2 regions of the Bradyrhizobium sp. 1200_D9_N1_1 genome follow, and region 2 is predicted to be linked to the other one. Evidence: riboswitches for the same ligand, from Rfam matches in the RefSeq annotation. Region 2 holds a riboswitch; the other holds the start of a gene.
What was found. Region 2 has a riboswitch for S-adenosylmethionine ahead of AB5K84_RS41640 (O-succinylhomoserine sulfhydrylase). Riboswitches for the same ligand answer to the same signal wherever they lie in the genome.

Region 1 (4,206 bases), 6.4 Mb from region 2:
ACCAGCCCGATCCGACCCTGCTCGAGCCGTTCATCGCCGCGGCCCGCGAATTGGAAGCCGACGGCGTCAAAGCGATAACGACGAGTTGCGGCTTCCTCGCGCCGTTCCAGAAGCAGCTCGCGGCTGCCGTGAACATCCCGGTCTTCACCTCGAGCCTGATCCAGGCGCCGCTGATCCACGCCATGCTGCCGCCCGGCAAGGTCATCGGCATCTTCACCGAACGCGGCCACCACATGAACGAAGGGCACTTCCGCGGCGTCGGCTGGTCGCCGGACGACATTCTCGTTCAAATCCAGGGCATGAAGCCCGATGCGCAGTTTCCCGCAACCTACATTCTCGGCCGCGAAGAGCTGGACACTGACGTGCTGCGCGCCGAGATGATCGAGATGACGGAAGCCTTCATGGCGTCCTGCAAAAATCCCGGCGCGATCCTGTTCGAGTGCACCAACATGTGCCCATTCTCGCGGGACGTCGCCGAGGTGTCGGGTCTGCCGGTGTTCGACATCAATACCCTGATCAACTTCTTCCATCGCGCGGCCCATCCCGTGCCGTTCCTGCGCTGAACCAGCCGGGACAGGCGGCGAGGCGCGCGATGAACGCGCAGGAGCCTAAAATAAGGCGGCGTTGACAGCCTGTCCGTAGATCATTGCAGCAACGAGTGAGAGCAGCAGGCCCGCTCCCGAGAATATGACGACGACTTTCAGAGTCTCGACATCGACATTGGTTCCCGTCGCGCGGGATATTGCTCTTGCCAGTGCAGCAATCATCGCCAGCTCCGAAGCGGGCCGCGCGGAAGCGAGGCCTCACTTCATCTAGCGTTACTCGGCGCATTCGCGTGTGAAGCAGATTACAGGTGATCCCGCTGCACCCAGCCCGTTGCAATCGCGCTCGCCCAGGTGAGCATTCCCCTGGCCCGCGCCAATGCTGCCATGGCCGTGGTGTCGTAGGCCACGTAGCGGAGCGTCGCGGACCAGCCTCTGTTGGCATGCTCCAGAATTGCGTAACACGCATGAGGGGTGCCGACCTCGACCACGTAGGGAACGGGCATCTTCCCGTCGTAACCGGGCAATCCAACGCTGCCGGGATTGACGACCAGCCGGCCATCCTTCAGACGCACCACGCGCGGAATGTGCGTGTGTGCGCACAGGATGATCTCGGCGTCGATCCCCTCGGCGCCGGCCTCAATAGAATCAATCCGGCTCGGACGCGGGCAGCCGTCGCCCGCGATGTGGTCGAGCCAGAACGCAGCATCATTCCCTGGCGATCCATGGCACAGGAACGCCCGCCCCCTATACATGAGCGTGGACGGCATGCTTGCCATCCACTCGAAATGCTTGCGTTCGAGCTCTCGGAAATCGCTGCGCGCCGATGTGCCGGCCTGCCACAGCTCCACGAGAATGCGGTCCTGATCGCCCTTGATGGACGGAAAGCCTCGCTCCATCAGCAGGTCAGCCGTTCGGGCCGCTTCGAGCGGACCGCTAACATGGTCGCCCAGGTTCACGACCTCGTTGATGCCGAGCGCAGCAATGTCCGCAAGGACGGCTTCGAGCGCCGGACGATTTCCGTGCACATCCGCGATGGCAGCAAATTTCACTTGGCCTCTCCATTCGAGATGGCCGACGATTCACCCAATGCGGGACGATGCAGGGATAGCGGGTCTCTTTAGCTGCATTTTTAGAAGCGCCCGCAAGCTGAGGATCAAATCGGCGCTGGACGAACGCTTACATGACCAAGGTGCTGCGATCAACCGATCTTCGCTCGCGCGGCCGGAGCCTGCGGCGCGCCGCGTTGGGCCGACAGCTCCGCCCACAGGCGGGAGCGCACGCCTTCATTGAGAGGCACAATGTGGAACGGCTGGCCGAAGATTGCGAGCGGCTCCTTGGCCGGCTCGAACCGCGGCCAGGCTTCCGCGATGTCGGGCGCGCCGGATGTGACGAAGCGCAGCACGCTTGCCTGAAACCGCGCGGCGACCTCGATATCCTCGGGCGTCATCGGCCCGCCCTTGCGCTTCAGGATCGGGCGGTCGATGAAATCCGGCGGGTGCGCCCAGAGGCAGGCATTGTCGGCACCGTGGGTCGGCCCCTGCGACAGGAACGGCTCCAGCGCCGGGCGATGGTCGAACCGGCTCAGCCACACCGCGCCGCCAGCCGCGGCATGAAGCCGCGCAAGATCTGCCATGGGGCGATGCCAGAACGCGTCGGACAGCAGCGCCTCGTACGGATCCTCGTCGACGCGCGCTGTGGCGCGGTAATACGCCAGCAGACGTTGCCAGCCGGCATCGCCGACTGCGGCGCGCACTTGTCGTTCGGTGGTGCGGATCATCGCGGCCGGCGGCGTGCTCTTCAGGAACATCACCATCTCGTCGCGGCAGGAGCCGAGCCAGAGCGGAATGTCGCGCAAGGTTCCTTCGGCGAAGACGTCCCGCGGCTCGCGCGGAATCACGATTCCATCGAGCACCGGGCCGAACACGGTGCCTTGTTCGGTCTCGTCCGCAAGCCTGCGACTGACGCGCTCCACCGCCGCGAAGAGCTTTGGCAGTGGCAAAGAGGCAATCGCGGTTGGGTCGTGCGCTAATTCGAGCTCGGCAAGCACGCGGCGTGCAACGTCGTCGGCATGATCGGCGCTCATGATGTTCCGCCCGGGCGCGCTGAGCGCGAGGGCGCGAATGAACTTGCCTCTGGCCTGCGGCAGGGTTGCGAGCGCGATCACCATCGAGGCGCCGGCCGACTGGCCGGACAGCGTGATCGCGTCAGGATCGCCGCCGAAATCCGCGATATTGGCGCGCACCCAGTCGAGGGCGGCGAGCGAATCCGAGATCGCGAGGTTGTTGGCCTCGCCGAGCCCAAGGCGATGCAATTGCAGGAATCCGAGCGGGCCGAGCCGGTAGTTGATGGTGACGATCACCGCCGGACCGTGCGCGGCGAGGAATGCGCCGTCATAGTCGGCGCCGCCGCCGGTGACGAAGGCGCCGCCATGGATGAAGACCAGCACCGGCAGCGGCCGATCGGCCTCTGCACGCGTCCAGATGTTCAGGCTGAGACAGGCAGCCTCGTCCGCATGATCGAGATGGCCCGGCTGCGGCGCGTAAGCACCGTAGCCCGTGCAGCGGAGCGGCTCCGTCCACGCTTTCGGCGGCATTGCCTTGGCAAAGCGCGGCGCGGTTGCGAACGGCACGCCCTTGAAGGCACGCATACCGGCCTGCGTGGTGCCGACGACGGGGCCACTCGTGGTCTGAACTGCGCTGGTCAGCATGCGTGCCTCGTCTTCACTCAAGCGCGCCGCTTGCCGAGATCGGCGATGTCGACGGTGTGGGTTTCGCGCGCCGTCGCCGCAGCGGCTGCCGAGATCACGCAGCAGCAGGCGACGAAGATCGCGACGGGGACCCAGCCGTTCTGCCCCTCCCCGACCAGGCTCGCGCTCACCAGCGGCGTGAAGCCGGCGACGAGAAAGCCGAGCTGCGTGCCGATCGCGGTGCCGGAATAGCGCACGCGCGCCTCGAACATCTCGGCGTAGAACGACGGCCAGATCGCGTTCGGCGCGGCGTAGACGATGCCGGACAGGATCATCGCGGCGGCGAAGATCGCGATCGTGTTGCCTGACGTCACCAGCATGAAGTACGGGAACAGCAGCACCGCGCAGCCGAGCACGCCGCCGATGAACACCGGCTTGCGGCCGATCTTGTCGGCGAGCAGGGCCCAGAGCGGCTGGGTGAGCAGCGCCGTGACGTTGCCGAGCACGCCGGCCCACAGCATGGTCGGGCGCGCGACGCCGAACTTGCTGGTGGCATAGCCGAGTTGGAACACGGCGGTCATCGTGCTCACGGTCGCGATCAGCGCGCAGACGATGACGCGCAGCACGTCGGGCCAGTAGTCGCGCAGCAGGGCGACGACGGGGAAGCGCGCAACTTGCGCCTTGCCCTTGATGTCTTCGAACACGGGCGTTTCCGGCATGGTCCGCCGCACCAGGTAGGCGACCAGCAGCACCAGAGCGGAAAGCAGGAACGGAACGCGCCAGCCCCAGCTCAGAAGCTGGTCCTCCGGCAGGCTCGATACCGGAATGAATACCAGCGTCGCCAGGATCGCACCGGCCTGGGTGCCGCTCAGGGTCCAGCTCGTGAAGAAGGCGCGGTTGGAGTTGGCCGAATGCTCCAGCGTCAGCGAGTTCGCCCCGCTCTGCTCGCCGGCGGCCGAGAGGCCCTGTAACAGG
Region 2 (4,206 bases):
CCGATCAGCTTGCCGGTGAGATGCAGCAGATAACCGGCGTCCTCCGGGCCGAACAGCTGCACCATCACGGGCGCGGCGGTGCGGACATATTCCATCGCATAGTTGCGATAGGCTTTTTCAAGCCGCGGTTTCGGCCAGCTCGCGACCGGCAGCGCCGGCGCGGTCTTCGCATCGAACGGCGGCGCTTCCAGATGCCGCGCGAACACCAGGCGCTGGTCGAGTTCGAGCGGATGGTCGTATTGATGATAATAGCCTTCGAGCCCGTCCTGGCCGTCGACGCTCTGCTTGGTGCAGACGAAGCCGAGGTGAAGATCTCCGAGCGCAACCCCGTTATTGGCGTGCCAGCCGCGCAGCATCGCGCGTGAGACTTCGCCCGGCACGCCGCAGATCGCGGTGCCCTTCCAGATCCAGCGCGGCGGCGGATAGCGGATCCAGGCCTTGACGTCGCTCTCATACATGTATTCGACATGCACGCCGCCGAGCCAGTTGGAGAGGTAGTGATATTGCGCAGCCGCGACCGCCGGCGGCAGATGGCTGAGCCCGAGCTTTTCCAGCCCCGGCAGGAAGCGCTCCTGCTGCTGACGGCGGAACACGCGGAAGACGAACTCCGCGGCATCCGCGGTGCCGCGCCGCGTGACGACGGTGAGGATAAGGCCGGTGAAATAGGCGTGATAGAGATCGGCGACCGCGCGCCAGCGCTTCCATTGGGCTTCCTGCGCGGAGTCAGCTGCGGCGGTCATGTTCGCTCCCGGCTTGTTGTTTTACGGGAGTGTGTCATCGCGGCTGGGGCGGCGCAACCAGCCACAGACTCGGTGTCATCGCCCGGCGAAGACCGGGCGATCCAGTATTCCAGAGACAGTTATGATTGAATCGAGACGCCGCGGCGTACTGGATGCCCCGGTCGAGCCGGGGCATGACAGTTGGAGATGTCGCTACACCCGAAAATGTTTCGAGAGCTTCAAGCCCTGCGCCTGGTAGTTCGAGCCGATGCGTTGGCCGTACATCGCGTCGGGGCGGGCGAGCATCTTCTCGTAGACGAGGCGGCCAACGATCTGGCCGTGCTCGAGGATGAACGGCACCTCGCGCGAGCGCACCTCCAGCACGGCGCGCGATCCCAACCCGCCGGCACCGGCATAGCCGAAGCCGGGATCGAAGAAGCCGGCATAGTGCACGCGGAATTCGCCGACCAGCGGATCAAAGGGCACCATCTCGGCTGCAAAGTCGGGTGGCACCTGCACGGCCTCTTTCGAGGCGAGGATGTAGAACTCGCCGGGATCGAGGATCAGGCTGCCGTCGGGCCGGGCCGAGATCGGCTCCCAGAAGTCCTCGACGGAATAGCCGGAGCGGCGATCGACATCGACGACGCCGGTGTGGCGCTTGGCACGGTAGCCGACGAAGCCGCTCGCCTTCTCGCCGGAGAGATCGACGGAGACGGCGACGCCGCCGGCCAGATCGGCATCGTCGATGTCGACGAGGCGCTCGGACGCATGCAGCGCATCGAGCTCGTCGGCATTGAGGATGGCGTCACCGGTGCGGAAGCGCACCTGCGACAGGCGCGAGCCCTCGCGCACCAGCACCGGAAATGTCTTCGGGCTGATCTCGGCATAGAGCGGGCCGTGATAGCCGGCGCCGATCATGTCGAAGCGGCGGGTGCCGTCGGCGATCACGCGGGTGAAGACGTCGAGGCGGCCGGTGGAGCTCTTGGGGTTCGCAGCCGCGACGATCTCCGGCGGCAGCGCCAGGCTCTCGAGCAGCGGCACGATGTAGACGCAGTTGGTTTCCAGCACCGCGCCGTCGGCAAGGCTGAACTCGTGCAGCTTCAATTCGTCGATGCGCTCGGCCACCGTGGCGCCGGGACCAGGCAGGAAGCTGGCGCGGACGCGATAGGCGATGTCACCGAGGCGGAGGTCGAGGCTCGCCGGCTGGATCTGGCTTTCGACGAAATCGTATGCGGGCAGGATGAGGCCCGCCTCCGCCATCGCCGCGATCATGCGGTCGGGCAGGATACCATTGGCGTCGGCGGCGATCGTGAAGCTCAACCGGGGGTCCTCGTCAGGGGTCAAACGCATCCGGACGTGCGGGAAATACTAGCCTTTTACGGCTATCCGATGGACGCCTTGACGGAAAGGCCATTGCGGAATATGAGCATCACTTATCCCGTGGTGATTTGAGCCGGCCGGCTTGCAGCCACGTTAAATAAGTCGCTAAACAGGCCGGGGACCTCTGTGATCCCGGCCCGTGGATATATCCAGGCCGGTTTTTTTGTGACCGTTTTCGACGAGACGGTCATGTCGGAGGTACCTATGTCGAAGTCGCCTGCCACTTACCGTCCCGAAACCCGCCTGGTCCATTCCGGCACCCTGCGCTCGCAATTCGGCGAGACGTCGGAGGCGCTGTTCCTGACCCAGGGCTACGTCTACAACAGCGCCGAGGAGTGCGAGGCGCGGTTCAAGGGCGAGGATCCCGGCTTCATCTATTCGCGTTATTCGAACCCGACCATCTCGATGTTCGAGCGCCGCATGATCGAGCTAGAAGGCGCCGAAGCGGCGCGTTCGGCGGCGACCGGCATGGCCGCTGTGACGACCGCGATCCTGGCGCCGCTGAAGACCGGCGACCACGTGGTCGCCTCCCGCGCGCTGTTCGGCTCGTGCCTCTACGTCATTCAGGATCTGTTGCCGCGCTACGGCATCGAAACCACGCTGGTCGACGGCCTCGATCTCGACCAGTGGCAGCGGGCCTTGCGGCCGAACACCAAGACGTTCTTCCTGGAGAGCCCGACCAACCCGACGCTCGACGTGCTCGACATCCCCGGCATCGCCGAGATCGCGCACAAGGGCGGCGCGCGGCTCGTCGTCGACAACGTGTTTGCGACGCCGATCTGGCAGAGCCCGCTCGCGCTCGGGGCCGACGTCGTGGTCTATTCCGCGACCAAGCACATCGACGGCCAGGGCCGCTGCCTCGGCGGCATCATCCTGTCGTCGGAAGCCTTCGTCGCCGAGCACCTCCACAATTTCATGCGCCAGACCGGGCCGTCGATCTCGCCGTTCAACGCCTGGGTCTTGCTTAAGGGCCTGGAGACGCTGGCCGTGCGCGTGCGCGCGCAGACCGACACCGCGGCAAGCGTTGCGGAAGTGCTGGCCGGCCATCCGAAGATCTCGCGATTGATCTATCCCGGCCGCGCCGATCATCCGCAGGCAGCGCTGGTGAAGAAGCAGATGCGCGGCGGCTCGACGCTGGTCGGCTTCGAGGTCAAGGGCGGCAAGGCGGCCGCGTTCCGCGTGCTCAACGAGCTCAAGCTTGCGAAGATCTCGAACAATCTCGGCGACGCCAAGAGCCTCGTCACCCATCCGGCGACCACGACGCATCAGCGCCTGAAGCCGGAAGACCGCGCCGCGCTCGGCATCAGCGAGGGCTTCATCCGCTTCTCCGCGGGGCTGGAGCATGCGGACGATCTGATCGAGGATCTGACGGCGGCGCTGGAGAAGGCGTGAGGCGATCGAGCTCCGTAGGGTGGGCAAAGCGAAGCGTGCCCACCATTCACCACCGAGCTGGCGATAGATGGTGGGCACGGCGCGCGAAGAGCGCGCCTTTGCCCACCCTACGGCTACGCAGCCGAACTACATCGGCCGGTACGCCCGCACGTCCCCGGGCACGTTGACCCCGAGCTTGATCTGGCCGACGGAGCGGATGATGTCGTCGCCGAGGAGCTGGGCAAAGCAGGCGTAGCCCCAATCGTTCATATGCAGGCCGTCGGCAATCACGAAGCTCTCGACCGGGATCGATTGATTCTCGTGCCAGTCGCGCATCACCTCGAAGCGCGGGAAGATGCCGACGTGACGGAGCTCGGCGACCTTGCCGAGCAGCTTCACCATCTTGCCGGCACTCTCCTTGCGCTGGTTGACGGCCGGCGAATATTGCGGATCGACCAGCACGATATCGGCACCGCCGGCGGCCTGGATGCGGGCGATGCCGTCCTCGACCATCTTGGCGGTGTCGCCGGGATCGAGATTGCGCAGCACGGCGTTGGTGCCGACCTGCCAGATCACCATGTCCGGATGCACGTCGATCACCTCCTTCTGGAGGCGCTTCATCATCTCGGGCGCGTCCTCGCCGCCGACGCCGGCATTGATGACGGTGATGTCCGCGGTCGGATATTGCCGGCGCAGCTGCGCCGCAAGACGGTTCGGATAATTGAAATCGGGCGAG

Region 1: it holds a riboswitch for S-adenosylmethionine, as region 2 does, so the genes downstream of both, AB5K84_RS11810 (metallophosphoesterase family protein) here and AB5K84_RS41640 (O-succinylhomoserine sulfhydrylase) in region 2, are expected to answer to the same signal.

Annotation. Positions count from the first base shown of each region.
Region 1 is NZ_CP197226.1:2,432,462-2,436,667, reverse strand. It holds gene AB5K84_RS11820 (aspartate/glutamate racemase family protein) at 1-563, shown strand, start outside; gene AB5K84_RS11815 (hypothetical protein) at 609-767, opposite strand; gene AB5K84_RS11810 (metallophosphoesterase family protein) at 848-1,594, opposite strand; SAM riboswitch at 1,642-1,720, opposite strand; gene AB5K84_RS11805 (carboxylesterase/lipase family protein) at 1,744-3,252, opposite strand; gene AB5K84_RS11800 (MFS transporter) at 3,270-4,206, opposite strand, start outside.
Region 2 is NZ_CP197226.1:8,792,526-8,796,731, forward strand. It holds gene AB5K84_RS41630 (hypothetical protein) at 1-740, opposite strand, end outside; gene AB5K84_RS41635 (2'-deoxycytidine 5'-triphosphate deaminase) at 933-2,069, opposite strand; SAM riboswitch at 2,150-2,229, shown strand; gene AB5K84_RS41640 (O-succinylhomoserine sulfhydrylase) at 2,304-3,491, shown strand; gene AB5K84_RS41645 (SGNH/GDSL hydrolase family protein) at 3,618-4,206, opposite strand, start outside.